3 regions of the Shewanella sp. SW32 genome follow, and region 2 is predicted to be linked to each of the others. Evidence: predicted binding sites of a transcription regulator. Region 2 holds the regulator's gene; each other region holds the start of a gene.
What was found. The regulator LexA, encoded in region 2, represses DNA repair genes until DNA is damaged. The targets are predictions, from matches to a motif close to TACTGTATNNNNATACAGTA.

Region 1 (11,043 bases), on a different contig from region 2:
TGAAAGGTCAGAGTGACATAGCCATAGGTAACGTTGTTGGTTCTAACATATTCAATATTTTGGGTATTTTAGGTATTACTGCAATAGTACAGCCGGTATCATCACTTGGCTTCCAACCCTTTGATTTCATAGTGATGTTGGCATTTGCCATCATGATTTTACCTTTCGCTTGGACAGGATTTCGTATTGGCCGCCGTGAAGGTTCAGTATTACTACTGTGCTACTTAGGTTACTTGGGCTACCTAATAAACCAAGCGAGCACTCAAGCTGTGGTATAACACTTAGCTGCTCATTTACGATAAAAAAACACCGGAGCCTCTCCGGTGTTTTGCTCTCTAGGTATTGCTGTCCTTTATTAATCACGCACTTTCTTTAAAGCACACCTAATAAAGAATATAAGCAAATAACTCAACTGATGACATTTGTCATGCCAAAGCCATGACCTTTGTGTCTGCACTTCTTCTATCGAATTTCTGATAATGAGCCCGTACCCAAACATTGGGAAACTCACTCAATAAGGAAATACCATGAAAACATTACTCCTCGCCTCCAGCTTTATACTTATCAGTACTCACTCGTTTGCAGCAACGCCATCAAACACTAACATCACCAACGTAGATGCAGCCTCGAATGCGATTAATATAAATCAATTACAACAACTTAGCGGCAGCACTCAAGATTATGATAAAGCCTATGCGAACTATCGCTTAGCCATCAGTGCCAATGTAATGGGGCAGAAAACGCTCGCTAGCAGCGCACTGACTACAGCGCAAACCACATTAGAAGCACTCGAAACCAGCCAAGCGAATGCAGAATCCCTTGCGCTGTTATCGTCGGTTTATGGCATGCAAATCGCCTTAGATAATAGTAAAGGTGCAACGCTCGGCATGAAATCCGCCAAGGCGATTGCCAGTGCCGAACAATTAGAACCACAAAATCCACGGGTCGCATTGGTTAAAGCCATCGCCGCCTATAACACGCCAGCTATGTTTGGCGGCAGCATGCAAAATGCTAAGACCTTAGCCACTACGGCCATAGAAAGATTCGCCCAGCCTTGCGACAATATTTGCTGGGGTGAAGCCGAAGCTTACACGTGGCGCGGGCTCGCTAAACAGGAATTAGGCGATAGCCAAGGGGCGATTGAAGATTGGCAACAAGCGATCAAAGTACAAGCAGATTACGGTTGGGCAAAATTTTTGCTTCAACAAAATCAGCAATTAAGTGCAAAATAGACAAAGTTGTTAACGGGGATCTATGGCGCTGACGATAGCGCCAATCCCTAAAAAGAATAAATTAAAACAGATGCCATCGGTGGGCATTGAACAACCAACTCAGTGACACAGAGGCATCATGATAAGCACTCCCCTTCAGCTCGAACGAAAACTTGCTTGGGTGTATTTGATAAACTTAGTGTTTTATCTGATCCCACTTGCCATAAATCCCTATCCAAGCTGGAAAATCGCCCTCAGTTTTGCCGTGTTAATCCCTTTTATTGCCAGTTATTTTTGGACCTATAAGTGCAATAGCCGTAGCGCCTATCTGCCCATTCTCATTATGGTGGCCATAGCAATAGCGATCACACCAATCAACCCAGGCTCTATCTCGCTATTTACCTTTGCCGCCTTCTTCATTGGCTTTTTTTATCCCCTCCGGACCTGTCTGTTGGCTATTGCAGCCCTCATCGGCCTGTTGTTTGCCCTCAATGAGATTTACCACTTTAACAGTTACTACTTTCCGCTTTACGGCTCGGGATTAGTGCTCGGCGTGGGCATGTTTGGTGTCGCCGAACGCAGACGTTATCGACATAAATTGAAAGAACAGCAAAGTGCCCAAGAAATTACCACCTTGGCCACTATGCTTGAGCGTGAACGTATCGCGCGGGATCTACACGACATTATGGGGCATAGCCTATCTTCCATCGCCCTTAAGGCTGAGCTAGCCGAAAAGCTTATCGCAAAACAAGAATATGAACTCGCATCAACCCAATTGACTGAGCTAGGACAAATTGCGAGGGAAAGTTTAAGCCAGATCCGCCACACAGTGTCAGACTACAAACACAAGGGCCTAGAGAGTTGCGTGACGCAGCTTTGTAAATCCTTAAGGGATAAAGGCTTAAGTGTCGAGCTCAGTGGTGAGCTACCCAAGCTAGGTGCAACCACAGAAAGCCAACTGAGTTTGATCCTCACCGAACTCATTAATAATATTCTTCGCCATAGCGGTGCAAGTGAATGCTCTATCCACTTTTCTAAGCAATCAGATCGCCTGCTGCTCGAAGTCAAAGACAATGCCGTGGCCAAACCTTTTATAGAGGGTAATGGCCTCACTGGTATACGCGAGCGTCTCGACAGTTTAGGCGGCAGCTTGAGCTATAATCTCGAACAGGGATATACATTTACCGTCAGTTTACCTTTGCAGGGAGCAACACATTAATGAAGATTTTATTGGCGGAAGATCAAGCTATGGTGCGAGGAGCACTCGCCGCACTCCTCACGCTTGCAGGGGGTTTTAGTATCACCCAAGCGAGTGACGGCGACGAAGCTCTAAGCTTACTCAAACAGCAAAGCTTTGATCTCTTGCTAACGGATATCGAAATGCCCGGCCGCACAGGCTTAGAGCTGGCCACATGGTTAAAGGAGCAACATAGCCAAACCAAGATAGTGGTCATTACCACCTTCGGCCGTGCGGGCTATATTAAACGTGCCATCGAAGCGGGTGTGGGCGGCTTTCTGCTTAAAGATGCGCCCTCGGAAACCTTAGTCAACGCGATTCAACAAGTAATGGCTGGAAAACGAGTGATAGATCCTGAACTTGCCATGATGGCGATTGGCGATGTCGACCCGCTCAACGACAAAGAACGCCGCGCTCTTCGCCTCGCTAGCGAAGGCAAATCCACCTCCGACATCGCCGAAACTCTTTTTATCGCTGAAGGGACTGTTCGCAACTACCTCTCTGAAGCCATAGCCAAACTCAATGCCAGTAATCGAATCGATGCAGCCCGCATTGCCAAGCAAAAAGGCTGGTTGTAATAACACTCACAGTTAACCACGCTTTCAGCCTAATGATATCTTATCAACAATTTTGTGGTCTTAAGGCCACAGAAGGATATTAGCTATGCTTCCAAACAAAATTTGATAACACCCTAATTCCCCTTGAGATTGCCTTACGCTTATTCTCTGTTAATATATGTATAAATTCACAGTGATTGAGTGCTAACGACTTGCAGCAATTGGATCTTGTTCCGATCACCGACCTCAAAGGCGTCGCCAAAAAGGTCGCGGAGAAACTCGCAAAGCTCGGCATCACAACAGTACAAGATCTGCTGTTTCACTTACCCCTGCGCTACGAAGATAGAACCCAAATCTATCCCATTGCCGCCCTCAGCCTAGGCGGTTATGGCACTATAGAAGCTGAAATCCAATCGACACAAATCATCCAAGGCCGCAAGCGCATGCTGGTCTGCAATGTGCGCGACGATACGGGCAGCTTAAGCCTGCGCTTCTTTAACTTTTCCGTTGCTCAGCGTAATGCCATGCAAAATGGTTTGATGATCCGCGCCTATGGTGAAGTGCGCCGTGGTAGTCATCAAGCTGAGATAGTGCATCCAGAATATAAAGTGGTGTATCCCGGTGAAGATGTTCACCTGAGTGATACCCTAACGCCGATTTATCCCACGACTGAGGGCTTAAAACAGGCGAGTTGGCTAAAGCTGACGGAGCAAGCCTTGGTATTGCTGGAAGAGGGTGGCTTAACTGAACTTCTGCCACCACAATTGCAACCTAACAACATCAGCCTTAAACAAGCGCTGCAGACGCTACATCGCCCTCCTGCGGGGATCTCTCAGTTCGATTTAGAGCTAGGTCAACACCCAGTCCAGCAACGACTCGTGCAGGAAGAATTACTCGCCCACAATCTCAGCATGTTACGCCTAAGGCAGCGCAGTAATTTAGATGCCGCTGTCACCATGCAGGCCACGGGGCAGTTGCTCAATCCCTTCCTCGCGGCTTTGCCCTTTAAGCCGACTGGCGCCCAGCAAAGAGTCGTGGCTGATATAGGCAAAGATTTAGAAAAACCGCACCCTATGATGCGCTTAGTGCAAGGGGATGTTGGCTCGGGCAAAACCTTAGTCGCGGCGATGGCGGCATTACAAGCGATTGAAAACGGTTATCAAGTTGCCATGATGGCACCGACCGAGTTATTGGCCGAGCAACATGCAACTAACTTTGCCGCTTGGTTTGAGCCACTCGGACTTAAGGTAGGTTGGCTGGCGGGAAAACTTAAAGGCAAGGCCAGAACCCAATCCCTTGCGGATATTGAATCTGGCGCAGCCCAGATGGTGATTGGTACCCATGCCATCTTCCAGCAGCATGTAGTCTTTAGCAAACTCGCGTTAATTATTATCGATGAGCAACACAGATTCGGCGTACACCAACGCTTAGGCCTGCGGGAAAAGGGCGTGAACCAAGGTTTCCACCCGCATCAATTGATCATGACAGCCACACCTATTCCCCGCACGCTGGCGATGACGGCCTATGCAGATCTCGACACGTCCATTATCGATGAACTGCCGCCGGGACGAACTCCAGTGACCACAGTGGCGATTGCTGATTTACGCCGTAACGAAGTGCTTGAACGGGTGCGTAACGCCGTCATCACCGACCAACGTCAGGCCTATTGGGTGTGTACTCTGATTGAAGAATCCGAAGTGCTCGAATGCCAAGCCGCCGAAGACACAGCCGAAGAACTGCGCCTCGCCCTGCCCGAGCTCAATATTGGCCTAGTGCATGGCAGATTAAAGAGCGCCGAGAAACAGCAAATCATGGCCGACTTTAAGGCTGGTATTATTCATCTACTGGTAGCGACAACCGTGATTGAAGTGGGCGTCGACGTGCCTAATGCCAGCCTGATGATCATTGAAAACCCTGAACGTTTAGGTCTAGCACAACTACATCAACTGCGCGGACGAGTCGGTCGAGGCGCCATCGCAAGCCATTGTGTGTTACTCTACAAGGCGCCGTTGAGCCATACCGCCACCCAAAGACTGAGTGTACTCAGACAAAGCAATGATGGTTTCATCATAGCGCAGAAAGATTTAGAAATTCGTGGCCCAGGTGAAGTGCTTGGCACTAAGCAGACGGGACTGGCTGAGCTCAAAATTGCCGATCTGGTGCGCGATCAAGCTTTGATCCCACACATTCAGAAATTAGCGAGCCATGTAATGGCGCAAGCTCCCGAAAAAGTCGATGCAATTATTTTACGTTGGCTCGGGCACAGACAGCACTATGTGCAGGCTTAGGCCGTAAATATTAAAGGGTAAAGAACGAGGCGTAACATCTGCCTTTACTCGAAATAAATTGTTTATGTTCAGCTAAGCGCTATAGACAAGCGCATGGAAACTTGCAAAATGAACCTGCGGCCTTCAAATAGCCCGCTCTTGCACTTTAATGTTAGCTGCATGTATTCACCAAGTTACCTTGACACTCAAGCGAAGGATATAAAATGCAAGTTAATCAAGATGATAGAATAACACCTCAAGAGACTTCTTCTAGCAGCAATCGCTTTGCGCTTTTTGCGATAGTGCTCGTCGTGCTACTTTCTGCCGGAGGATATTATTACTACAGCGGTGATTCTGACTCACCTAAACTCATCCCTAACGCCCCTATTGTATTGCCTGAAACACCGCCATCTGAACCTATGACGCTCGAAAGTGCGCCAGAGTCTGAAACCACTGAGACGACGCCTGCCGTTACAGAAACGAACACCAATAGCACTCAAACCACTGCAGTGGCAGAGCCTGAAGTTGTCGTAGAACCTGTGCCTGTGCTGGCTGAAAGTGATGCATTTGTGCAACAAAAAGCCCTCGCCATGATCAATAACAATGTGCTGAGTTCTTCGTTAGTGCAGCAAGATCTCGTCCGCCAATTTGTGGTATTCGTGGATAACCTAGCTCAGGGTGAATTAACCCGTAAAGTTAGCCCACTTAAAGGACCAGAGAAGCTGTTCTCAGTCTCAGAAATCACCAACAAAGTGTATTTAAATCCTGAGGGTTTCCACAGATACGATGCCTATGTTGACTCGATTGCCAAAATGGACGAACAGAGCTTAATCACAACTTACAAGCAACTGACGCCGCTCCTAGAGGAAGCCTTTACCGAACTCGGCTACAGCAACGCCAAATTTAACGACAGAATGCTGCAAGCGATTAAAATGTTACTCGCAGCACCTATTATTGAAGATCCGATTGAGCTGAATTCAATTAGCGTTAACTATCAATTCGTTGACCCTAACTTAGAGGCACTACCCAGTGCCCAAAAACTGTTGATCCGTATGGGTCCAGAAAATACTCGCAAGTTGAAAGTAGCGCTGCGTAAAATCGAGAATCAATTGTCGCAATAGGTTATCAAGCTCATGCCAAAAGGCGCTCAGTGCGCCTTTTTTCATTTTAACCTGTAAGTTAAAGCGTCTGCGAAATCAGATAGCCACTGCGATGTTTGTTACTCAATGTCGAATAAGTGCTGTAAATCACAGCACTTGATCCCATTCCGTTAACCCGCACAATGCAAATGGCTTCATAAAAAGAAGGGGCATAGTGTAGAATGACCACGCTGTAGAGGGCATTTCGAGCGTCATTCTTCTAACGCGTATACTCCTCACTATGGTATGACAATCCATTAATGTTCTAACTTAGTTAGGGATAACTAAGACAGCTTAAATTTAGTGTCGAGGCAAAGTAGTGCAACTAACATTCAGCATTCTCTCTTGGGGCGCTTGGGCCCCCCAATATCAGCACCATCAAAGTTGGCAAACTTGGTGCGAGAGTTCGGCTGAGCTCAATCTCGATACGCCACCACAGTCGGATACCACCGCTCCCGCACTCAAACAAATTCCCGCCATGCAGCGCCGCCGTTTTAGTCGCTTGACTAAGATGATGTTAGAGGTGAGTTTTCAGTGCGAAATGCCTGCAAATTGTCGCTCTATTTTTGCCTCGCGCCATGGAGAGTTACAGCGCACCATTGGCCTGCTCGAAGACATTATCGCCAAACAGCCCTTATCGCCCTTAGGTTTTAGTCAGTCGGTGCACAACACCGCCAGCGGCATTTTTGGCATAATGGCGGCCAATACCGCGCCTTCAACCTCAGTTGCGGCGGGCACCGAAACCCTGTCCCAAGCTATGGTCGAAGCCTTCGCCCAATTACATCAATCGCCAGAGCCATTGTTATTAGTCTTCGGTGATGATCCAGTGCCACCAGTGTACGATGAGTTTACCCAAGAATTTGAATTACCTTTAGCCCTAGGCCTACAGCTCGCGCCCTTCGATACACCCGCTTCGGCCAAGCTCACGGTGAGCCGCATTTCTAAGGCAACAGCTTTAAATCCGCTGACCTATGGTGCATTTATCCACGCCCTAGCGACGGCGCAAAATATTTCAGGCTGCTTATCCCAATGGCATTGGAGACTTGAGCATGTTTGATGCAGCCCACAGCCATCATGCCGCTAAGGGCCATGAAGATTCAATGCTCAATGCCGCTTATACCCTGCCGGAAACTCGCCGCAAAGGGCTGAATTATGTGCCACGTTGGCTAGGTGGCGTGAGTTGTTATATCGCCTTTGGCTTAGGCGGCTTATTAAGCTCCTTGACCATTCTGCCGCTACTGCGTTTTTGGCCAGGCACACCAGAGGCGCGGATTATTCGGGTACAAAAGGCCGTGCATTTAATGTTCAAAGGCTTTGTCGCTATGCTCACTTGGGCTGGTGTGATTAAGGTCAGCAGCCACGATGCCCAAAAATTACATGATGCCAAAGGCGTTATCGTCATTGCCAACCACCCCAGTTTAGTCGATGTGGTGGTATTGATAAGTCTCATGCCCAATGCGGGCTGCATAGTCAAACAAGCTTTGTGGCGTAATCCATTTTTGCGTGGTGTGGTGTCCTGCGCGGGTTATATTCCCAATCGCGGCGCCAAACTCATGCTAGAGGATTGCCGCGAAGTGCTCGCAAGAGGCACCAATTTAATCATCTTCCCCGAGGGCACGCGTACGGTGGTCGGTGCGACCATTAACCACTTTGCCCGCGGCGCTGCCAATATAGCCTTAAGGGCTGAAGCGGATATTTTACCTGTGGTGCTACGTACCAATGTGCGTGGTTTGACAAAGGAGCAACCTTGGTATGAAATCCCAAGGCAAACCATGGGAATGGCCGTTGAAATCGGCACAATCGTTTCTTACCAGAAGTACCAAGCGGCTTTAGGTGAGCATGCAAAAATGGCCCGGCAGCTGACGCGGGATCTTGAACATTACTATAAACAACAACTCGAAAATAATTATGAACTTAAACAATGAAATAAAGCAGTTAATCATCGACTGTCTCGATCTAGAAGACGTCAGCATTGATGATATTGAAACCGATGCGCCGCTATTTGGCGAAGGTTTAGGCTTAGATTCTATCGACGCCCTCGAGCTCGGCTTAGCCATCAAGAAAAAATTTGATGTCAAAATCGAAGCCAATTCGGATGCCACTAAGGCCCATTTCCACAGTGTTGCCAGCTTAGCTCGCTTTATCGAATCACAGCGTCCATAGGAGAGGAATATGCAAAATCGTGAACAAATCCTCGCTATGCTGACCACTATTTTAGTGGACGAATTCGAAATTGATGCCGAGGCGATTACGCCTGAGGCTAACCTGTATGAAGAGCTCGATCTCGACAGCATTGATGCAGTCGACTTAGTGATAAAACTGCAGCAACTGACAGGTAAAAAGATCCAACCCGATGAATTTAAATCAGTTCGCACAATCAATGATGTGATTAATGCTATCGAAGGTTTAGTTAAAACCTAATGCGAGCCTTGCTACAGGTCTTAACCGCCCTAACTTTGCTGGCCTACCCCGTTGCCGTGTATTTAGGGCTCAATTACTTACCTGCTGGCACCATAGCGCTCGTGCTGTGTTTATTGCTGATAATGCGGCTAATGCTACAAAAGCAAAAGGTTAAGACATTAGTTTTACCACTATTGGTGGGGATTATGCTCACGGCAGGCAGTTATCTTGCCAAGCGCAGTGATTGGCTGCTGTATTACCCAGTAGTGATAAATCTCACTATGCTGGCGCTGTTCAGTTATTCACTGCACACTGGCCCTAGCATGATCGAACGTTTAGCCCGTTTGAAAGAACCCGATTTACCGGATGAAGCCACTGGGTATCTTAAAAAAGTCACTCTACTTTGGTGCGGCTTATTTATCTTCAATGGCACTATGGCGGCTTACACCGCTGGCTTTACTAGCTTAGCAACCTGGACCTTGTATAACGGTTTGATTGCATACGTACTCATGGGACTGCTCCTCGGTGGGGAGTGGTTATATCGCAGCTTTTGGTTGAAGAAAACATGACACAGCTACTCAAAAACTGGTTAACCCAAGGGCCCTTTGCCCAACAACTGATCAGCTTTAATCACCACGACATAGTCACAGGTGCATTATTTACCAATCAGGTGGCGTATTTTTATGAGCAACTGCTGGCCGCGCCAGAGAAAAAATGGCTGCTCGCGAGTGATACCAGCGATCTGTTTGCTGTCGGTTTATGTGCGGCGCTGTTAGCAGGCAAGGAAATTATCTTACCAGCCAACACCCAAACGGGCACGCTGAGCGAGTTAACCCACCAGTTTGAAGGCATATTGTCGGACAAGCCATTGTGTGAAAGTCAGGCCTTTATTCTACTGAGAAAAGAGCTGAGCCTGCCGAGCAAGCCTTGGCCGGCGAGCGAGGCTATCGGTGAACTTGTGCTATTTACCTCCGGCAGCAGTGGCGAACCTAAGGCGATCCGTAAAACACTTCAGCAATTAGACGTTGAAGTCTCAGTGCTCGAACATACCTTTGCCGAACATTTACCCCATTGCAGTGTGGTTTCAACGGTTTCCCACCAGCATATCTATGGCCTGTTATTCAAAATTTTGTGGCCACTCGCCGCCAGTCGGCCGTTTTTAAGTGAGCAGATTGAATACCCAGAAACCTTAAGCTATTACACAGCCTTACTGCCAAACCTATGTTTGATCAGTAGCCCAGCCCAGTTATCGCGTTTACCTAAGGCCTTAGAGCACGAGCGGCAGCTGCGCTCACCTAGCTTAGTGTTTAGCTCTGGCGGGCCCTTAAGTTTTGCGGCGGCTCAGGGGATCAGCCAATGCTATGGCCATCTGCCCATCGAAATTTTTGGTAGCACAGAAACGGGCGGCATCGCCTATCGCCGTCAGCATGAGGCCGATGAACCTTGGCAAGTGTTTGACAGAATATCGATAGATCAAGATCCTAACGACGGAGCCTTGCTACTTAAATCACCCTATTTGGCCGACGATGAATGGTTGCGCTGCGAAGATAAAATCGAACCAACCGAAAATGGCCAGTTTAGACTCAAGGGCCGACTCGATCGCATCGTTAAGATTGAAGAGAAACGCCTATCACTGGCACAAATGGAAACGCTGCTCTGCAGTCACGCCTATGTTGAGCAAGCCGTACTTGTCGTATTGCCGCAGTTTAAATCCCAACTGGGCGCGGTAGTGACCCTCTCCGCACTTGGCCGCAGCGTGCATCAAGAGCAGGGAAAACTCAGTATCAACAATGCGTTAAAAGCACATTTACTAACACAATTTGAGCGAGTCACCCTGCCACGCCGCTGGCGTTATCCCGATATTTTGCCGCTGAACACTCAGGGTAAGCGTGTCACTGCCCAGTTAGTCGAGTTATTTGATCATGATTAAATCGAGTTTACCGCCGATCCTGCATTCCAATATCGGCATGGATAACATTGAATTACGTCTGTTAGTGGCGGCCGACCTTGAATCTTTTAAGGGACATTTTCCCGAGCAAGCCGTACTGCCAGGCGTGACGCAATTAGATTGGGCGGTGCGTTTAGGCTGCCAATATTTCGGCTATTGCGAAGCCGTAGCCAACTTAGAAGTGCTTAAGTTTCAGCAACTCATACTGCCGGGGCAAGAAGTCACCTTAAGCATTAGCAACAATGCAGCTAAGGGAAAACTCACCTTCGCCTATAGCGATGGTG
Region 2 (11,043 bases):
GAGGAGTAACAGCAGTGAAATCAGGCTGAAGCCACCAATAAGATGAGACATCACCACTATGGGCATGAGTTTCATGGTCACTGTCCACATGCCGAGTACCGCTTGAAAGAGGATCAATAACACTATGATGAGCGGTAATTTTTTGGGTGCTTCTGGCGTTTTCAGGCACAAAACTAAGATGAATAACACTAGTAAGCCAAGTCCGCCGGCGATATATCTGTGGATCATCTCCAGCCAGGCTTTCTCTGGATGGATATCGTGATCGGGAAAGATGGTTTGGGCATGGGCGATTTCATGGTCTTGGGTAGGCACCTTGATATGGCCGTAGCAACCCGGCCAATCGGGGCAGCCTAGACCTGCATCCGATAGGCGAGTGTAAGCACCCATTAAAATCACTAATAGGGTAAAGACTAAGGTTAAGCGTAGAACCCAAGTTAGCTGCATCAATCTACCCTCGACAGTTTTAACAACTTACGCAGATCCGCAATCAAGGCCTTGCCTTGAGCTAAATGCGCTTCTCTACCCTGCACTTGGGGATAGCGCAGCACTAAGCTGCCTAAGGGATCGACTATGATCAACTGCTGTTCATCTAGCCAGTGGCTTAAGCCAGCATTGGCGGGACGTGTGTTGAAGTTAAAGGCGCTTAAAGCATTAAGATCGCTGTCGGGATGAGTGAGAATGAGTGGTTCGACTCGCGCCTGATCTGGCCCTAGCGCAGTGTGGCTTTGGCGTAAAATATACAGACGTTCGCGACAAGCATCATCGCATTGGGCGGGCAGTAAATACAGCAGTTGCCATTCTTTGGGATTGGGATTTTCAACCCCAAGGCTGGCATAACTGGTCTCAGGATTGATCAGCTCGCCATGATTAGTGGCGCCGCCGTGGTATAAATTCAGGCTCAGCACTAGCTTGGCTATCACCACGGGCGCGATAAACGCCAGCAACAACAAGCCCAATGCTTTGTGTTTAGATTTATTCTGGGAGTTCATGCTTGCTCCTCTCATTCAAATTATCCCTAATTTATTGTTTTATATTTATTTAGTTTTTATTTGTGTCTTGCTAAGTATGGTACGAATTTCCCTACTCGCTCCTTGAGTTTGCGATTGTTTCGGCACTCTGGCGTTTTACATATTTAACCCCTTGCCACAACATGAGCCCAGCAAACACGGCTGCCATCGAAAACCACTGCAGCGCATAACCCCAATGTTTTTGCGCCGGCAGTGGGAAGGGTTGCCAAGGATGCGGCAAGGCGAGGGCGGGTAGCGTATCCGGTTGTAGCACTGCATCTAGCAAAGGGTGGCCTAACATCTGCGCCATTTCCGGTATATTCAAATTCTGAAAGCGAACACTTGTCCCCGTTTCTGCCATTAAAGCTTGGCTCAAGGGATTGATTTGCTTTTGATAAAGCCTGCCTTCGATATTTAATGCCCCGCTTAGGGGAGTGATGTGGGGCAACTCATCCCGATGGGAGCCTGCGGCAACAAAGCCTAACTCGACCAGCAACCAAGGTTTTTCAACTTCTACTTGCAATGGTTGGAAGGCTAAATAGCCCACTTGACCTTGATAGATTTGATTATCCAGTAGCCAGATTTGTGAGCTTGCGGGAGTGGCGCGTACTTGCAGTCGATAACCCGTTACGCCTTCTTTGCTGACCTTGAGCTGGAGCTGCTCAAAACTTAATGGCAGCAAAGCTTGCCTTGCTTCCATTTGGGCTAAAAGCGTCGTTTTATCTTCACCACGGGCTAACTGCCATAAACCCAACTTGACCAATATAGTTAATACAGCCACAGTCAATATCAGTAGAAAAACCGTTAATTTATTCAGCAGAACATGAGGATATTGTATGAATAGCCTGTTCATTTTTAAGTTGGTCTTAGTTCTGCTGTTGCTATTCATCATTTTTAATCTAGGTCGCGCCTTGTTTATTATGGGGAAAGGTGATGAAAAAGTGTCTATGAGCCGTTATCTTGGGCGGCGAGTGATTTTCTCCGTGCTCGTTATCCTGTTATTGCTGGTGGCCTTAGGGACTGGGTTAATTAGCCCCAATCCCACGCCTTACTAAAGCACTAGAGAACGTAAACGAAAATAAACAGACACAGCCAGACCACATCCACAAAGTGCCAATACCAACTCCCCGCTTGGAACGCAAAATGTTTATCTGCGCTAAAGTGCCCCTTCAACACTCTGAAAAACAACACGAATAAAAAGAGAGTCCCCAGAGTGACATGCATGCCGTGAAAGCCAGTTAACAGGAAGAAGGTGTTGCCATAAATCCCAGAGGTCAGAGTGAGTCCCATTTCCCGGTAGGCATGCATATATTCTTCTGCCTGTAAGGCAAGGAAACCCATACCCAAGAGTATGGTGATACCGAGCCAGAGAGTAATGGCAGAACGTTTACCTTTTTCTAGGCTGACATGGGCGAAATGTAAGGTAACTGAGGAGGTTAGCAGTACGATAGTGTTGATTAATGGCAGTCCAGTCCATGGCATAGCTTGGGTTTTAGTGCCATCTGGCGTAGTTATGAGCGGCCAAATAGCTTCAAACTGAGGCCAGAGTACTTCGTGGGTCATGGCATTATTCGATGCGCCACCGAGCCAAGGCACTGCGAACATGCGGGCATAAAATAGTGCCCCGAAAAAAGCCCCGAAAAACATGACTTCCGAAAAAATAAACCAGCTCATACCTTGGCGAAACGATCGATCCATTTGGCTAGAATAGAGCCCTGCCATCGACTCTTGGATCACGGTTCTAAACCAACCCACCAGCATGAATAGGATCACCGCTATCCCAACCAGCAGCACATAACCGCCACCGGATGCACCTGATTTCAACTGTTGCACGAAAAGGCCTGCACCAGAGGCGATTAAGAACAAGCCAATGGCACCTACAATAGGCCAGACACTTTGGGATGGAACGTAGTAAGACTGATGTTTCGTTGTCATTTTGCAGCTCCTTGCTCTATGGCAGACGCTAACTGCTTGTCGGTAATGTCGTAGAGAGTGTAAGAGAGGGTCAGAGTATGGATAGACTCAGGTAACTGAGGATCCACATAGAAAATGAGCGGCAGCTCAGCGCTAGTGTCCGCCGCTAAGGGTTGTTGATTAAAGCAAAAGCATTCTGTTTTATTAAAATAAGCGGCACCTTGGCCGGGCGAAACTGAAGGTATCGCTTGGCCAATAGTTGCTTTAGCGGACATATTGCGCGCCAAAAATGCCGTATGGATTAGCTCGCCAGGGTGAACTTCGAGCCGTTTGGTTTGTGGCGCAAATGTCCATGGCATGCCTGTTTGTACCTGAGAAATAAATTCCACAGTCACTATTCGGCTTGTATCTACTGTGATTGCTTGATAACTACTCGCGGTATTGGAGGGTTTTCCATTGATACCGAGTTGCTCGCACAACACATCGTAGAGCGGCACCAGCGCGAATCCAAAGCCAAACATGCCAATACAGCCTATAACTAATATGCTGATAAGTTTACGATTTGACTTAGATTTATCTTGCTGGTGTTGGGTTGCCATTTCATTTCACCTCAGGTGGTGTCGTGAAGGAGTGGTAAGGCGCAGGGCTTGGCAATGTCCACTCTAAACCCTCGGAACCTTCCCAAGGTTTAGCGGGAGCTTTTTCGCCGCCACGGATGCACTTAATTACTAATACTAAGAAAATCAATTGCGATAAGCCGAAGGCGAACCCACCAATCGAGACGATTTGATTAACATCGGCAAATTGAATCGAGTAGTCAGGAATACGCCTTGGCATTCCTGCCAGCCCAAGGAAATGCATCGGGAAAAATAGCACATTGACTGAAATCACCGAGCACCAGAAATGCCATTGTCCCAGTCGTTCGTTGTACATGTGTCCCGTCCACTTAGGTAGCCAGTAATAGGCCGCAGCCATGATGGAGAAAATCGCACCAGTCACGAGCACATAATGGAAATGTGCCACAACAAAATAAGTATCGTGGTACTGGAAGTCGGCGGGTGTAATGGCGAGCATTAATCCCGAAAAACCGCCAATAGTGAAGAGTATGATAAAGGCTACAGCAAACAGCATGGGCGTTTCGAAACTGAGTGAGCCGCGCCACATAGTGGCAACCCAGTTAAACACTTTCACCCCAGTTGGCACTGCAATCAACATAGTGCAATACATGAAAAACAGCTCGGCAAACACTGGCATACCTGTGGTGAACATATGGTGCGCCCACACGAGGAACGACAGAATTGCAATACTAGCGGTAGCATAAACCATGGATGCATAGCCAAATAAGGGTTTACGACTGAAGGCGGGCACTATGGCAGAGATGATGCCAAAGGACGGCAAGATCATGATGTAAACTTCAGGGTGGCCGAAGAACCAGAAAATATGCTGGAACATCACAGGATCGCCGCCGCCAGCCGCATCGAAGAAACTCGTGCCGAAAAACTTATCGGTCAGCACCATAGTCACTGCGCCCGCGAGTACGGGCATAACCGCGATCAGTAGGAATGCCGTGATAAGCCAAGTCCACACAAATAATGGTAACTTCATCCATGTCATGCCTGGCGCGCGTAAATTCACTATGGTCACAATCACGTTGATTGCGCCCATGATCGAACTTATCCCCATGATGTGAATAGAAAATACAAAGAGCGCCGTGCTATCTGGACTATAAGTGGTAGACAGTGGCGCGTAGAAGGTCCAACCAAAGTTAGGTCCGCCACCTTCCATAAATAGCGAACTGAGAAGGATAGTGAAGGCGAAGGGGAGTATCCAAAAACTCCAGTTATTCATCCGTGGCAGCGCCATATCAGGCGCCCCTATCATCATAGGGATCAGCCAGTTAGCTAGCCCTGTAAAGGCCGGCATTACCGCGCCGAATACCATGATCAACCCATGAACAGTTGTCATTTGGTTGAAAAAGTTGGGCTCGACCAATTGTAATCCAGGTTGAAAGAGTTCAGCGCGGATCACCATGGCCATAGCGCCACCGGTTAAGAACATAATGAAGCTGAACCATAAATACAAAGTACCTATGTCTTTATGGTTGGTGGTTAGCAGCCAGCGCATAATGCCCTTTGGCGCACCATGATGATGGTCATCATGGGCTGCGGTTTGATCTTGAGTCGTAGTGCTCATCATTATCCCCTACTGTCCATGACTTGCGATATCAGCAGGTTGCACTGTATCGCCGGTATTGTTACCCCAAGCATTGCGTTCATAGGTAATGACTGCTGCAAGTTGCTGTGGGCTAAGCTGTTTGCCAAATGCCTGCATAGCCGTGCCCGTTTTGCCGTGCATCACAATATCGATGTGATTGGCGACTGGTCCAATGGCGATAGCACTACCCACTAGCGCGGGGAAGGCGGGTGGTATTCCTGCACCTGTCACTTGATGGCAGGCAGCACAGAAGGTCGCGTAGACAGTTTCACCTTCGGCCATGAGGGCGTCATGGCTGAGTGTGGGGAGGCTTGCGGGATCGACTGCAGCTGAGACGTCTGTTGCAGGTGCGGGTGTTGGGGTTGTACTGCTTGGTACCGCGGCGGATGTTTGTGCAGAACTGCCGTTCATGTACTCGTTGACGTCTTTGGCTTGCACTGCATCGCCAGTATTATTGCCCCAAGCATTACGCTCGTAGGTAGTCACTGCCGCGATTTCTTGTGCAGTCAATTGCTTACTAAACGCTTGCATGGCTGTACCCGTTTTACCGTTGAGCACAATTTCAAGGTGAGCGCTGAGTGGTCCTGTTGCAATCGGGCTACCTTTAAGGTGCGGAAATACGCCTTGCAACCCTTCGCCATTGGGCTGGTGGCAGGCTGCGCAGTGCCCGAGGTAAACTTGTTCGCCTAGAGTCATCAACTCTTCTTTACTTAGGATTTGTGATAAAGCGGCTTGAGCGGCTTCAGCCGCAGCACCTGCGGCTTGTTTCTGCTCTGTTACCCAAGCCTCAAACTCGGCTTCGGGTAACGCTTGTACTACGATAGGCATAAAACCATGGTCTTTACCGCAGAGCTCGGCGCATTGACCACGGTAAATGCCGGGTTTGTCGATGCGAGTCCAAGCTTCATTGATAAATCCTGGATTGGCATCTTTCTTAATGGCAAAGGCGGGTACCCACCAAGAATGGATGACATCCTCTGAAGTCATCAGAAAGCGGATTTTGCGGTTTATCGGTAGAACGAGCGGTTTATCGACTTCCAATAGATAGTTTTCACCCTTGGTTTCGGTGCCTTCGATTTGTGCTCTGGGTGTTGTCAGTATGCTATAAAAATCAATATCTTGATCGAAATAGCTGTAATGCCATTTCCATTGGGACCCCGTAACTTTTACGGTGAGATCGGCGTTGCTGGGATCTTCCATTGCGATTAAAGTTTTTGTCGCTGGAATCGCCATTAAGATCAAAATGATAAATGGCAGAATCGTCCAAGCGATTTCAACTTTAGTGCTTTCGTGAAAGTGGGACGCGACAGCGCCTTTGGATTTTCTGTGGTTGATCATGGCGTAAATCATGACGCCAAAGACCACTAGGCCTATTGCGCAGCAGATATACAAGATGGTCATGTGCAAGTGATAAACCTTGCCACTGATCTCGGTCACGCCAGGGGTCATGTTGAACCGCATGTCCGCGGCGGTCAACGGTGGTGCGAAAAGCACCACGAGTAAACAATACAACAATTGCTTCACAAGACTTCTCCTCTGCCAATTGCGAATAGCAACTACAAAGAAGAGCAACACAGTAAGTCTCAACTCTATGCAAACTCTTCAGTTCCCAAAAAAGCTTTTTTGACTTCAACGTGCGTTGGCGGCTGTTACTTTTAATCAAGTATTGTTACTGCTGGTAATTAGCCACGCTGGCACATACTGCTGAAATAAATCTGTTCTCTATTTTTAGTGGCGCTTCGAGTTCGATAAATACTCGATTCATTGACCACGGTGGGTGATATATCATCACCAACTTAACCAACCATACTTGCTGTTTAAATATTGATCAAGATCACTTATTTATCTAATTATCTGAAAAATTGCCAAAAAAAAGCCTCACATTCATAGGTGAGGCGGCTTTCAAGGTAAAAAATTAAATGAATATTTAGTGTACAGCGCTAAAAAAAGATTGCTGACCGAAGAGATTGCCTTGCTCAATACGTACGTCTGCATGTAAGTGACTGTTTACGTCTTCAAGCACTATGCCCATAGCTCTGGCACTTTTAGCCACGATTTGTAGGCGTCGATTATCCCGCGCATCCAATGATTGAGTCCAAGTAATGACTGCACTGGACGTACCACTTGTCAGGGCTTTTTCCATCGCCCACAGGGTTTCGACTTCATCTTTAGCATGTACCAGCAAAACTCTATCCATACGCACACCTGCGCTGGCGAGCATTTGCTTGTAGCCAATACTTGGAGGGTTGATGAGCACTAACCAACGGCCCTGTTGGCTTAACTGAGCGAGTTGTGCACTCAGATGAATTAATTCGTGGCGACCTTGAGTCTTGGTTGGCATACAGGCGATAGGCGCATGGTGCCAGTCATAGTCGGCATCACGGACTTCATCGAGCCACAAGCCCGGATGGCGGGGGGCATTGCCAAGTAGTTTATTCATAGCCAATCTCCATTACGGATCACACCGACGGCGAGTCCTTCAATTGTTAAACTTTGGAAGCCTAAATCCACTTTAATCGGGGAGTAATCTTCATTTTCGGCATGTAGATAGACTACATTACCTTTTTTTTCGAAACGTTTAACAGTGACATCGTCATCGACTCTAGCGACAACCACTTGACCATTTCTAGCTTGTTCTACTTTATGAACTGCCAGCAAATCACCTTCGAGAATGCCGATATTTTTCATGCTGTCGCCTTTTACTCGCAGTAAAAAATCGGCGGCGGGATGGAACATGCTTGGGTCGACTTGGTAGTACTGTTCAACATGTTCTTGGGCGAGGATAGGTTCACCCGCGGCCACTTGGCCGATGAGCGGTAAACCTGTTTCAGTCAAATCTTCGATTTCCGCAGGCAGACGAATGCCCCGAGATGTGCCTGGCATGATCTCAATGCAGCCCTTTTTCGCCAACGCTTTAAGGTGTTCTTCAGCCGCATTGGCGCTCTTAAAACCTAAACGGGTTGCGATTTCTGCCCGAGTGGGTGGCATGCCAGTATCGGCAATATTTCGTTTAATTAGCTCTAAAATTTCAGCTTGGCGTGGCGTCAAAGGTCTCATGGTGTTTCCTGTTTTTCTATACAGTTACTGTTAGTATATACAGTATTATTTGCAGCGCAAGTATTAACCACTTTTTAGCTATGTTGGAGAGAATTAGCGAATATTGCCCATAGTCTGGTATTCTATCGGGCTAGTAAACGCACTTAATTGCATAAGAATAATGCCTAAACACGACTCTCTTTGGTTGAAATCATTACGTTGGATCCAAAAACACTTAGTGCACACTATTGTGGTGCCTCAGGATCCCTTTGCCGATCTGAATCTGGATGCTTCCAGACCCCTTGTTTATGTGATGAAAACAGAATCCCTCAGTGACATAGCTGCTTTGAGCGAAATAACGGCTAAGTTAGGTTTACCAAGCCCTTATGAGCCTCTAGTGGCTAATGGTGTGACTGCGCCTCGGGTTGTCTGTCTTCAAGGACGTAAGCCACTGTTTGGCGAGCGTGCTGGTAATGAGCCTTTCCTCGAATGCTTTATGCGTTTGTTAGCCGTGCATAAGGAACGTCCTGAATTGGATATTCAACTGGTGCCCGTGAGTTTGTATTGGGGTCGCACGCCAGGGAAAGAAGACGACACTATGAAGGCGGCCGTATTTGAGCGGGAAAACCCGACTTGGCTGCGCAAGTGCTTGATGATTTTGTTCTTAGGTCGACATAACTTCGTGCAGTTTTCGAATGCCGTATCCCTGCGTTACATGGCAGACGAACATGGTACCGACATGGGGATTGCCCATAAGTTAGCACGGGTTGCACGCGTGCATTTCCGTCGTCAACGTAAGGTAATGACAGGGCCTGTGCTGCCAAACCGCCAAGCATTATTTCATTCGCTGCTCAAATCTGAGTCGTTGCGTAAAGCGATTCAAGAAGAAGCGGCCAACAAAAAGATTTCTGAGACCCAAGCGCGCGAGACGGCCATTGAGTATCTCGATGAAATTGCTGCCGATTACTCAGATAGTTTAGTGCGTATTGCTGAGCGTTTCTTAACTTGGCTGTGGAACAAGCTTTACAGCGGGATCAACATTAAAGGCGCCGAGCAAGTTCGGCAGTTGCACCATGATGGCCACGAGATTGTTTATGTGCCTTGCCATCGCAGCCACATGGATTACCTGCTGTTATCGTATATTTTGTATTATCAAGGCATGGTTCCGCCGCACATTGCTGCCGGCATTAACCTCAATTTCTGGCCCGCGGGACCTATGTTCCGTCGCGGTGGTGCCTTCTTCATCCGCCGTAGTTTTAATGGTAACAAGCTGTACACCGCAGTATTTCGTGAGTATTTAGATCAGCTGTTTGCTAAAGGTTATTCAGTGGAATACTTCTCCGAAGGTGGCCGTTCACGTACTGGCCGTCTGTTGGCGCCGAAAACTGGCATGATCGCCATGACGATGAACAGCGTACTGCGCGGTATTGAACGTCCTGTCACACTTGTGCCTGTGTATTTAGGCTATGACCATGTGATGGAAGTGGCGACTTACCATAAAGAGTTAAGCGGTAAGAAAAAGAAAAAAGAATCTGTGTGGCAGGTGTTCGGTGCCATTCGCAAATTAGGTAATTTTGGCCAAGGTTATGTGAATTTTGGCGAGCCTATTACCCTGCAAAATTTCTTAAATGAGCGTGCGCCAAACTGGCGTGCTGAGTTGGCCGATGATCCCGAGCAGAAACCAAGTTGGTTAACGCCAGCGGTAAACGTGCTGGCTAATCGGGTGATGACGCGTATCAATGATGCCGCAGCCGCGAGTTCGGTGACTTTGACCAGCTTAGTTTTGCTGGCGACAGATCAAAACGCCTTAGAACGTAGTCTGCTGGAGCGTCAGCTTGATTTGTATCTGACCCTACTCAAAAAAGTGCCTTACACTTCTTATACATCTGTTGCCGAAGGTGATGGTAAGCATTTAGTGCAGCAAGGTTTAGAGCTGAACAAGTTTGTTGTTAGTGCCGATCCTTTAGGGGAAATAGTGTCTATTGAAGCGAGTCAGGCTGTGTCTATGACTTACTATCGTAACAATATCATTCACTTATTTATCGTGCCGTCATTAATTGCGAGTTGTTTAACCCACAATGAACAGATCCCGCGCCAGCAAGTCGTTTCAATCGTTGCCGATTTTTATCCACTGCTGAAAGCCGAACTCTTCATGGGAATTAAAGACTTACCAGCCTATGTTGAGCAAGTGTTGGATTTCCTGATTGGGCAAGGTTTAGTGGTTGAGACAGATACTTTAGCTGTCGTGCCTGAGCACTCAAGCCAATTATTATTGTTAGCCAGTTCAGTGAGCGAGACTCTGCAACGCTACGCTATTATTTTCAATCTGTTAGCGAACAGACCTAAGATGGAGCGCTCAGAACTTGAGTCTGAGAGCCATTTACTTGCCCAGCGTTTAGGGGCTTTACATGGCATTACCGCGCCTGAGTTCTACGATAAAAAACTCTACGGTACTTTGAGCGTGAAGCTCAAAGAATTGGGATATCTGGCGGATAGTGAAGATAAGTCCAATATCAATCGCATACGAGATCAGGCCAATAGCTTATTACGTCCGTCAGTGAGACAAACGATAGTGGCAAGTGTCACCGCGGAGCACACAGTTTAATGGCAAATCATATGAATGCGGCTAAGCATAAGCCCGCAGGTAAGTCCTTGCTTGGTGGTGCCATGATTATTGCTGGCACGACCGTAGGTGCTGGGATGTTTTCTCTGCCCGTAGTCGGTGCAGGTATGTGGTTTGGCTATTCGATTTTAATGTTATTGGGTATTTGGTTTTGCATGTTGATGTCGGGTTTATTGTTGCTCGAAACCAATTTACATTTCGAACCCGGTGCTAGCTTCGATACCTTAAGCAAGCAAACTCTTGGGCAGT
Region 3 (11,043 bases), on a different contig from region 2:
AGCCATGCCATGAGTCCAACACCAATGTCGCCCATTCCCCAAGCCATATCAGCCGTTTTAACTGTGCCGTATACGGTTGAGCCAATGATCACGACTTTGAGAACGACCATGAACCAAGGATGATTTACTTTACGGTTAATATAGGCAATGTTGGTCTCGGCAATGTAGTAATAAGCCACTATGGTCGTAAAGGCGAAGAAGAACAGTGCGATAGCCACAAAGATATTGCCAAATCCTGGCATCATACTTTCCATTGCCGTTTGTACGTAGCCTGGTCCTGCAGCGACTCCGGCAATGCCGGTATAGAGCGCCGCACCGTCTGGGCCCTGAACATTATACAGTCCTGTAATGAGCAGCATGAAACCAGTTGCAGAGCAAACGAATAAGGTGTCGATATACACAGAAAAAGCTTGAACTAACCCTTGTTTGGCTGGATGGCTTACCGCCGCTGCAGATGAGGCATGTGGCGCTGTACCTTGACCCGCTTCGTTGGAGTAAATACCCCGCTTTACCCCCCACATGATGGCTAAGCCTAAAATGGCACCAAAACCCGCATCAAAGCCAAAGGCACTTTTGATAATTAACCATAAAATACCCGGTAGCTGGCCAATATTTAGCGCTATGATGACACAAGCCACTATGATGTAACCCAGTGCCATAAAGGGGACGACGGCACTGGCAAAGTGAGCGATACGTTTTACACCGCCAAAAATGATAAAACCAAGAAGCATGGCCAGTATGGCTGCCGTCACATTAGGATCTATGTTGAAAGCGGTTTTTAAACTTGAACCTATCGAGTTAGCTTGTACGCCTGGCAGCAGGATCCCGCAAGCAAATATGGTCGCAATTGCAAATACCCATGCATACCATTTCATGCCTAAGCCTTTTTCAATATAAAAAGCAGGCCCACCACGATACTCGCCATTGATTTTTTCTTTATAGACTTGACCTAAGGTAGATTCAACGAAGGCGGAGCTGGCACCGAGAAAGGCAACCATCCACATCCAAAATAAAGCGCCAGGACCACCAAAGGTGATTGCTGTGGCAACCCCTGCAATGTTACCTGTACCGACTCGGCCCGCTAATGTCATCGCGAGTGCTTGAAAAGACGACACTCCCGCATCAGTACTCTTACCATCAAACATCAGGCGGATCATTTCTGGCAGATGGCGCAGCTGTAAAAATCGAGTGCGAAGGGAGAAATAGAGCCCGACACCTAGGCAAAGAAAAATAAGTGCAGGGCTCCAAATTACACTATTGATCGCGTTGACAATCTCATTCATAGACTCCGATTCCTTTATTGTGTTGTTTTAGCAGAGTTTTTAGGTTTACGGTTATTCAACAGATGTTGAGTTAGGACATTCACTTTTGATTAAGACATTTTTTGTAAATATCCAAGATACTCAACATAACTATTTTTTAGGGAGCTTCATAGTTAAAGTGTTAAATATTTGAAACCAATGTGTTTTGAAATTGAGTTTTAGCATGGATAAATAGAGCAGAGGGGCGAGTTAACTCGAAATACGGTAGTGATTTATTATGAATGTCAGTTATCCCATTACCCAAAGTAGCATCCATACGCCGAATAAGCTGCTTAAGCTATGGCGCGTGATTTGGTGGCTGAGTAATAGAGATAAACTCACAGCAATAGGAATGACGAGAATGAATCCCCATGCTAACGGCATATCGATGATTTTCATTTGTCCCAGCCAGGTACTGGTGAGCATGCTTATTGCGAGTAACATTAAGCTATGGAATATCAATAACTGATTGAATCTTAATATTAATGCTGGAGTTATTGTCATAGCCTGTCGCGCATTTATTGCAAACTGTCTCATAGTCACTCCTTAGTTATTTAGTGTATCTTATGCATTGTTGAGAATCATTCGCAATTGAATTTACACTTAAGCTTTTACATTTAAGCTCGGTTTACTACAGAAATTTGCACTCAACTGGCGTTTGGGCTAAATTATACTGTAATTATATCCAGTACTTGGTGTTTGTATGATTCTCTATATCGCAGAAAAACCTAGCCTAGGGCGGGCCATTGCCGATGTATTGCCTAAACCCCATAAAAAAGGCGATGGATTTATCGAAGCCGCCAATGGCGATTGTGTGTCTTGGTGCGTTGGTCACTTGCTCGAGCAAGCAGAACCTGATGCCTATAATCCCGAATTTAAGTCTTGGAAATTCGAGCATTTGCCAATAGTGCCAGACAAGTGGCAACTAAAACCTAAGGCTGCGACCCGCAGCCAACTCACAGTGCTAAAACGATTAGTCAAACAAGCCAACACGCTGGTTAACGCGGGCGATCCCGACCGCGAAGGGCAGTTACTCGTTGATGAAGTGATTGCCTATCTTGGCGTGACGGGGGACAAGCTACATCAAACCCAGCGTTTACTGATCAGTGACTTAAACCCACAAGCTGTAAAACGGGCTCTAACGCAGCTACGCAGCAATCGCGAGTTTATTCCTTTATCCACATCGGCCTTAGCTCGCAGTCGTGCCGATTGGCTCTATGGCATGAATATGACGCGTGCGTACACCATCCAAGGTAAAAAGGTCGGTTATCAAGGCGTGTTATCCGTCGGCCGAGTACAAACGCCATTGCTTGGGCTAGTGGTGCGCCGTGATGAAGAGATTGCCCACTTTCAATCTAAACCTTTTTATGAAGTACTGGCGCATTTGGCGACCGAGAAGCAAGAAACCTTCAGCGCCAAGTGGCAACCTAGCGAAGCTTGTCAGCCTTATATGGATGAAGAAGGACGAGTGTTAGTGAGAGGGTTAGCGCAAAATGTGGTGAGTCGCATCAGTGATAAACCCGCCTTAGTCACTCAATTAGTGGCTAAGGACAAGAAACAGAATCCGCCATTGCCCTTCAGCTTATCCGCGTTGCAAATTGATGCGGCCAAACGGTTTGGCATGAGTGCTAAGGATGTGCTCGATACCTGCCAGAGTTTGTATGAACGCCATAAACTCATTACTTACCCACGCTCCGACAGTCGTTATTTACCCGTTGAGCAACATAACCTTGCGCCTTTGGTACTTAAGGCGATAAGTGACGGTGCTGCTGAGTTATTGCAAGGTGCTGATGCACCCGATCCCCGTCTTAAATCTAAAGCATGGGATGATAAAAAAGTGGACGCCCATCACGCAATCGTCCCCACAGAGAAGACGGCTAACTTATCTAGCTTGAGTCAGCGTGAGAGGCAGTTATATCTTCATGTTGCTCGCCAGTACTTAGCCCAGTTTTATCCGGCTTATTGTTACAGTGAAACCACAGTGCAAGTGACAATCGAGGGGGGCTTATTTAATACCAAGGCGCGTCAGGATAAATCCCTCGGCTGGAAGCAACTCTTTGCCCGCCAAGAGCCAAATGGCAGTAAGGCGAGTGGCAACAAGTCGACGGAAGAAAGCGCAGGTAAGGACGATGAGGAGAATGACGAGTTTATCGGCCAATTACCGCCTTTGAAATTGGGACAGGCTTTGCATTGTACTCGAGGCGAATTGTTAGAGAAAAATACTCAACCACCAAAGGCCTTTACCGATGCCACTTTACTCGGAGCTATGACGGGTATTAGCCGTTATGTGACCGATCCTGAGATCCGTAAAATTCTTAAAGAAACCGACGGATTAGGTACAGAGGCTACCCGTGCAGGTATTATCGAATTGCTGTTCAAACGCGGTTTTTTACAACGCTTAGGTAAATCTATTGTCTCGACAGACGTGGGGAAAGGATTGATTAACAGCTTGCCCGCGAGTGCGACTACGCCGGATATGACAGCGCTTTGGGAAGCGAGTCTGAATGGCATTTGCCATAAAGAAACCTCTTATCAAGCCTTTATGCAGCCACTGCTCGGCACCTTATCCACGCTTATCCAGAATGCAGGCGCACAACTGCCAACCGCGCTTAATGGTTTACAAGGCCAAGGTTATCGTAAAACGGCAAGTAATAAATCTGGTTATCGTAAGTCGTATTCTAAAAAATCAAGTTCAGCGAAAGGTATAGGTACAACAAAAACGATGGTTCCAACAAATATGCTTCCCAAAAGACCAGTTCCAAAAGTTCGGTAACTCGATCAACTAGTCGTTCAGCTTATAATTGCCGCAAATCTACAACAGCAGTGTAATGACACACTTGTTGCATATATGTCGTTATTGTCTTTTGATGTAATAACGACATTTAATTTATCTAACGGTATTTAACAACCGATAATCACGATATTTCGAGATTGCCTGATCCGTATCTAAAAAACACCTTGATTTTCAGCTTTTCCTCCCGGTGGCATATAACCTGCTTACTATTGATTGGGGAAAATAATATATCAAATAAATCATGTGATTATATATGGTTTCGCTGAATTTAAAGGTAGATGAAATGAAAAAGACATTGCTCGCTTTGATGATCCCAAGCTTATTGTTAATGGGACCTGCTCAAGCCGTTGAGTTGTATAATGACCAAACTAACAGCGTTAACATGATAGGTTGGTTAGGTTTTGCCGCGTTAAATGATGGTCATGAAACTTCCGTTATAGATAATTTTTCTCGTGTTGGTTTTCGTTTCGACCGTCAAGAGAAAAATGGCTGGAGTTCCTTTGCCCATACGGAATGGGGTATCAATATGGTGACCAGTGATGACGGCCTTATATACACGCAAGGCCAAGGTGGCGGTCAGTTATCTGCATCTAAAAATTCAGATTTTTTATTCAATCGACTGGGTTATGTTGGGATGTCCCATGAGAAATGGGGAAAGATCAGTTTTGGTAAGCAATGGGGGGCTTACTATGATGTTGCTTACACAACCGATGTGCTCAATGCTTTTACGGGGTGGTCTGTGGGGGCCTATACCTTCGGTGACGGTGGTTTAACAGGGGCAGGACGTGCCGATGCTGCGCTGCAATATCGTAATACTTTTGGTAATCTACATGTCGCAGTGCAGTATGCCTCTAAACAAAATAGCGATGTTGCCTTGTATGATGGCAGTGGTGCTCCCTTGAAAGATGGTTCCGAATTGAGTTTCGAACCTAGCTACGGTGCAAGTGTAACTTACAACTTTACTGATAAATTTAAAGTGCTAGCGGGATTTAATCGTGGTGATTTTACCGGAAATCTTGCAGGCCAAGAGGTTGATAACACTAATCAAATTATTGGTATAGGCGCCCAATACGGTAGTTTCTATCAATATGCTCCAGGTCGTGATGCTGACGGTTTATACGTAGGTTTTAACGCCCATAAGAGTGAGCAAAACGAATTAGTGGGCGGAGATTTATATGATTCAACTGGAGCAGAGTTTATTGTTGCTTATCAGTATGATAATGGTTTCGTTCCAACAGTATTACTGACATATCAAGATCTTGATACCGATGTAGATACTGCGATCCAAGGAAAATGGACACGCCAATTTGCAGTGTTAGGTCTGCATTATCGCTATAGCCGCGACACAATTATGTACGTTGAGGCCAAAATAGATTTCAGCAGTATGGATGATAAAGCCTATGAAGATCTACAAGATAACAACTATGCGGTGGGAATCCGTTATTTCTTCTAGATCCTATGGTTATCATTAATTTTTCAAAGGTCACTTATGTGACCTTTGTTATTTATGCACTTTGTTAACCGATGCTTTCTATTTTTGTTATAGAGCACTCGTTAGCCTTGAAAGATTATACAATCCCCAGTTTCTTCATTTTGCTGCGCAGGGTATTGGCATTGATGTCCAATAACTCAGCCGCACCTCCTGGACCATAGAGTTTTCCACCTGTAATCCGCAGTGCATGACTAATATATTTTCTGGTCATAACATCAAGGGGCACAAGTTTATCGCTCGCATAGTTTGGATCTATGATAACGGTTTGATTTGCTTGGGTCGTAATTTCCTCACCCTGATGTGGAGCAAGGAAGCTAAAATCTAACGGTCCTGAAGGTTGTTGTATTATCGCCCGTTCGAGCACGTTAATGAGTTCTCGGACATTTCCTGGCCAAGCGTATTGATTCAGAATATTCAATTGTTCCGGTGTAACTCTTGGTAATTGAGGCAGGTTGAACTTTGAACTCAGTTGCTCGATAAAATGCTGTACGAGTAAAGGAATGTCTGTACGTCTTTGTCTTAATGAAGGGATTTCAATAGGGAATATAGCTAAGCGATACCAAAGATCCTCCCGAAACACTTCTCTGTGTATCATAGCTTGTAAATTTCTATGGGTGGCAGCCACTATACGAATATCAAGCTGTACAGCATCATGCCCACCCACACGGGTAATACTGCTATTTTGAAGTACACGGAGTAATCGAACTTGTGCGGATAGTGGTAGCTCACCAATTTCATCGAGGAAGATAGTGCCGCCATTGGCTTGTTCGAAGTAGCCAATTTTACGGGACTCAGCCCCAGTAAATGCCCCTTTTTCATAACCAAAGAGTTCGGAGTCAATCAAAGTATCTGGAATGGCGCCGCAGTTGACCTTGATAAAGGGCTTATCTGAACGTTCAGAAAGTTCGTGAATAGCATTAGCTATCACTTCTTTTCCACACCCCGTTTCACCTAGCATCAGGACGGTCGTATTAATCTTGGCAATAGATTGCACTTGCTGCATGACGTGTTTCAAGCCTGAATTGGCTCCCACTACGCCATTCTGGACATCCAGTGTTCTGCGAAGACTCACATTCTGCTTTGAGAGTGCTTCATTTTCTTTAAGTAAATTACGTCCGCGTAAATTGAGTGCAGTGATCAAGGCTAATGCATGCATATGCGGAGCAATTAAATCAGCATGACGAGGGCGAAAAACGCCTGTCGTTTTGGCATAAAATCCGACTATCCCAAGGTGGGTATTTTCGATAGACATTCTCAAAATGATCAGCGAACGAATACCGTTGATCACCTTAGGTGCAACTAAAGCAGTGATTGGGTCGTGCTCAATATCATTAACAATTCTCACGCGCGGGCGTTGAGGATCATCTAAGCACTTAGCCAGTTCTTCAGGGATAGATATTTGTCTATCTAAGGTGCATGATTGGTTAGCATTGACATGAGCTATAAATTGTATGTCATTAAATTTTTTGCGAAAAATATTAATAAATAGCCCATCAATAGGTAGTTCATCCCGAATAAACTCGAAGTAACTTTGCAGGGACTTTTCGAGTTGTAGGCTACTGCATAATCTCAGTGTCGATTCGTGATAAAAGTGTTTTTCCATTGATATTTCATGTTAATCATTAAGTATCGTGATTGTAGATCTTTATATTTCGTGATTCCGTGCCTCCAATCAAAGTTCCCCACTTAATTACCTCTTTTTAGGTGCTTGGCACAGCGCATGCACTTCCATGCTGACAAGTTCCAGCCATTATTGAAGGAGGTAAGCATGAGTAAAACTCAAGATATTGATACGGGCCGTCGGCAGTTGCTAAAAGGTGGGGCTGTGATGGCTGCGGGCTTTGGGGCTGCAATAGCCTTACCTGCAACAGCCAATTGTGGTGTTGCTCCTGAAGTATTTGATGAGATTGTGGATGTATTAGTTGTCGGCAGCGGCTTTGCTGGGATGTCTGCGGCATTACAAGCTAGAGAGGCTGGTGTGAGCGTTATGGTTGTGGACAAGATGCCAGTCTTTGGTGGTAATTCAACTATCAATGGCGGTGCCATGGCTGTGGCGGATTCTGAGTTGCAGAAACAAGCAGGCATTAAGGATTCTGTCGATGAAATGGTCGCCGATATGATGCGAGCAGGTCGGGGCATGAACGATGTTGAGATGTTAAAACTGGTGTGTAATGGCACGGCTGAATCCTGTCAGTGGTTGATTGAACATGGGGTTAAGTGGAAACCTTTCGTGCAGCATTTTGGTGGTCACTCAATACAACGAGTCTTGCAAACAGTTGAAAGTTCAGGGGCAGGTATTATCAGACCGCTGATTAACGCCGCGAGAGATAAAGGCGTGGTGATGAGAAATCAGACCAAGCTCGAAAGCTTTGTGAAAGATCTCGATGGTCGCGTGATTGGGGTCGAAGTTCGTGAAGGTTTTTATTTCCCTAATGAGCGAACCGGTAAAATACGTCGCATAGGCGCGCGCCGTGGTGTTGTTATGGCAACGGGGGGCTTTGGTCGCGATATTGAATATCGCATGATGCAACTACCTGAGTTAAATAACGACTTAGATTCCACCAATCATGCTGGTGCAACTTCAGAAGCCCTAAAGCAAATGATGCTCTTAGGTGCTAACCCTATTCATTTAGACCAAATTCAACTCGGCCCATGGGCATCTCCCGATGAAAAAGGCTTTGGTACTGCATCCCAGTTCAACACGATTGCGACCTATCCCCACGGTATTGTGGTGGATGTGCGCACTGGTGAACGTTTTTTCAATGAACTTGCAGATCGTAAAGCGAGAGCTGACGCTATCATGACTCGCCGTGATGAACATGGTCAGCCTGTTTATCCTATTGGTTTCACTAATGCAGAAGGGGCTAGTAAGGCGCAAACCTTAGATTGGGGACTGAAATATAAGGTGATTAGTAAAGCAGAAACCTTAGACGAACTTGCTGCTATTTATGGTATGCCAGCCAAAGCACTAAAAGCTCAAGTCGCCCGTTGGAACGAAGCGGTAAAAAATGGTGTTGATAAAGAATTCGCACGTCCTCTGCAAGAAGCCATTGTGCTAGATAAAGGGCCTTGGTATGCCGTTCGTATGTGGCCAAAAGTTCACTATTGCATGGGCGGCGTTAAAGTGAATACCCGATCAGAAGTACTGCATTTAGTCACCAACCAAGCCATTCCAGGACTGTATGCCGCAGGTGAAGCAACCGGAGGAATTCACGGTGCTAGCCGTTTAGGCGCTTGTGCTGTCGCAGAGGGCGTTGTTACTGGTCGCAACGCGGGCCGAAATTGTGCCGCGGCAAAGGCGGCGGTGCTTAAGCAAGCATAATTAGATTTTTATTAAAAATTACAATGTATTGGAGAATGGTAATGAATAAATCAGTGTTGATGGCATCGCTTACTTTAAGCCTACTCTCTGGGAGTGCTTTAGCGATGGAGCACGTTGTCCTCGATGGTAAACATTTAACGCAAGAACAAGCATGGGCAATCGCCGATGGCGCTAAAGTCAAGATTGCATCTCAAGCGAAAACCCAACTCGTTAAAGCTAATAGTTTGTTGATGGAAGCTGCTCGTTTAGGTAAGCCTGTTTATGGTCTTACTGTGGGCGTTGGTTTGAACAAAGATCACAAGTTATTTGATGCCAATGGCAAGTTAAGTGATGAAGTGCTTGAGGCATCACGTAACTTTAACTTCAGCACTTTTCGAGCTCATAGTGCAGGAGTCGGTGACGCTGCACCGATTCGGTTAACTCGATTAGCTTTGGCGGTACGCTTAAATACTATGCTCGCGGGACAAACAGGGGTGCAACCTGTTGTGGCTGAACTCTATGAGGCATACCTTAACAAAGGGTTAACGCCAGTCATCCCCGCCCACGGTACTGTAGGTGAAGCGGATATTTTGCTCTCATCCCATGTCGGGTTAGCTATGGTGGGTGAGTGGGAAGTATTCTACAAAGGACAACGTGTTAGCAGTAAAGATGCTATGGCGGATGCCGGAATTACACCACTTGTGCCTATGGGGAAAGATGCGCTATCAATTCTGTCTAACAATTCGTTTTCAGTAGCTTATGCGATGAAAGGTTACCGTGAGGCCAAGCAATTACTCTCTATCTCGCCAACGCTATTTGGTTTAAGCCTTGAGGGATTAAATGGTAATGTTGCTCCATTTTTACCACAAACCAATGATATTCGTCCTTTCCCTTATATTAAAGCCAGCACAAGTGACATTCTAAAACAGTTAGATGGCAGTTATTTATGGCAGCTTAATGATGAACGTCCTTTGCAGGACCCTCTCAGTTACCGAACGACAGCATACACGTTAGCCAGTGCTGAACAAGCGTTAGCAGAATTGAATGATGTGGTAAATATTCAAATAAATCATTCGGATGATAACCCTGCAGTTATTGTTGGCGCATCGAATGAGTATGCGAAGTTTCCACAGGTTGCTAAGTATATCGTCGAAGGGCAAGGTGGTGTGTTTCCAACCACGAACTTTGAACCTTTGCCTGTTGCATTGGCAGTACAAAACTTGAGTGTCGCTCTGACACATGTATCCCATAACAGTGTTATGCGCACCATCCATTTATCTGATGACCATTTTACTAACTTACCCCGTTTTTTAAGTGCTCCAGGTAATAATGGTCATGCTTTTGGCGCGATTCAAAAAGTGTTTGTAGATATGCAAGTTCGTAATAAACAGTTGGCGACCCCAGTGTCATTTGATGGGATCTCAATTGCGGGGGGAATTGAAGATACTTTCACTAACCTCAAGCTTGCTGCGGACAATTTGATCCAGATTGTTGACAACACACGTGTGATCTACGGTTTAGAGTTGCTGCATTCAAGTCAAGCGATTGATTTACGTAAGTTGGCCACTCCAGATCTTCATTTAGGTAAAGCGACCGAAGCCATGTACAAGGCTTACCGAGAAAAAGTGCCATTTGTTGCTCAAGATCGCCCATTCACGCCTGATATCCAAACTTCAACTGAATTTATCGCAAATTATTAATATGTTATGCGGGGCAATATGCCCCGCTATAGGAAGAGTCTGATGTTAAAACCCTTATATACACTTTTACTTGGTTGCATGTTCATGCTGCCAATAACAACAAATGCGATGAATATTAAGGATTATCATAAGGATGTGATGACAAGTGAAAATGGTCAGGTCGACTGTACTGCCTGTCATGGTGATGTAAAGCGTAAGACCATACCTGATGCCGCAGTGTGCGCTAACTGCCATGGTTCTCCTCAGGATGTGGCTAAACTGACTAAGCGACCTGAAGACGCGGGGCATTCGGTCGAGCCCAATCCCCATGACAGTTTACATTACGGTTCTGATTTACCATGTACCTACTGTCATCAAGAACATAAAGAAAGCAAAGTTTATTGTAATCAATGTCATGAATTTACTTATCCTAAAATGAAGCGATAGTTTTAAGATTTTGTCACTTTGCTTTGTCG

Region 1: recG (ATP-dependent DNA helicase RecG) is a predicted target of LexA. The motif match lies at 3,182-3,201, and genes of this name have one in related genera.
Region 3: L5M28_RS11240 (DNA topoisomerase III) is a predicted target of LexA. The motif match lies at 1,973-1,992, and genes of this name have one in related genera.

The regions. Positions count from the first base shown of each region.
Region 1 covers NZ_JAKKSJ010000014.1:3,144-14,186, forward strand. The annotation lists gene L5M28_RS09980 (calcium/sodium antiporter) at 1-278, shown strand, start outside; gene L5M28_RS09985 (tetratricopeptide repeat protein) at 528-1,232, shown strand; gene L5M28_RS09990 (sensor histidine kinase) at 1,351-2,430, shown strand; gene L5M28_RS09995 (DNA-binding response regulator) at 2,430-3,026, shown strand; gene recG (ATP-dependent DNA helicase RecG) at 3,218-5,293, shown strand; gene L5M28_RS10005 (DUF3014 domain-containing protein) at 5,497-6,393, shown strand; gene L5M28_RS10010 (beta-ketoacyl synthase chain length factor) at 6,731-7,468, shown strand; gene L5M28_RS10015 (lysophospholipid acyltransferase family protein) at 7,461-8,336, shown strand; gene L5M28_RS10020 (phosphopantetheine-binding protein) at 8,320-8,574, shown strand; gene L5M28_RS10025 (acyl carrier protein) at 8,584-8,832, shown strand; gene L5M28_RS10030 (hypothetical protein) at 8,832-9,380, shown strand; gene L5M28_RS10035 (AMP-binding protein) at 9,377-10,741, shown strand; gene L5M28_RS10040 (thioester dehydrase) at 10,734-11,043, shown strand, end outside.
Region 2 covers NZ_JAKKSJ010000034.1:40,213-51,255, forward strand. The annotation lists gene L5M28_RS18450 (COX15/CtaA family protein) at 1-444, opposite strand, end outside; gene L5M28_RS18455 (hypothetical protein) at 444-989, opposite strand; gene L5M28_RS18460 (SURF1 family protein) at 1,081-1,845, opposite strand; gene L5M28_RS18465 (DUF2909 family protein) at 1,844-2,062, shown strand; gene L5M28_RS18470 (cytochrome c oxidase subunit 3) at 2,067-2,942, opposite strand; gene L5M28_RS18475 (cytochrome c oxidase assembly protein) at 2,939-3,520, opposite strand; gene ctaD (cytochrome c oxidase subunit I) at 3,522-5,114, opposite strand; gene coxB (cytochrome c oxidase subunit II) at 5,124-6,659, opposite strand; gene L5M28_RS18490 (cell division inhibitor SulA) at 7,063-7,575, opposite strand; gene lexA (transcriptional repressor LexA) at 7,572-8,192, opposite strand; gene plsB (glycerol-3-phosphate 1-O-acyltransferase PlsB) at 8,353-10,776, shown strand; gene mtr (tryptophan permease) at 10,776-11,043, shown strand, end outside.
Region 3 covers NZ_JAKKSJ010000016.1:29,535-40,577, forward strand. The annotation lists gene L5M28_RS11230 (alanine/glycine:cation symporter family protein) at 1-1,283, opposite strand, end outside; gene L5M28_RS11235 (hypothetical protein) at 1,551-1,838, opposite strand; gene L5M28_RS11240 (DNA topoisomerase III) at 2,005-4,074, shown strand; gene L5M28_RS11245 (porin) at 4,379-5,548, shown strand; gene L5M28_RS11250 (sigma-54 interaction domain-containing protein) at 5,664-7,190, opposite strand; gene L5M28_RS11255 (flavocytochrome c) at 7,356-8,909, shown strand; gene hutH (histidine ammonia-lyase) at 8,951-10,588, shown strand; gene L5M28_RS11265 (cytochrome c3 family protein) at 10,631-11,014, shown strand.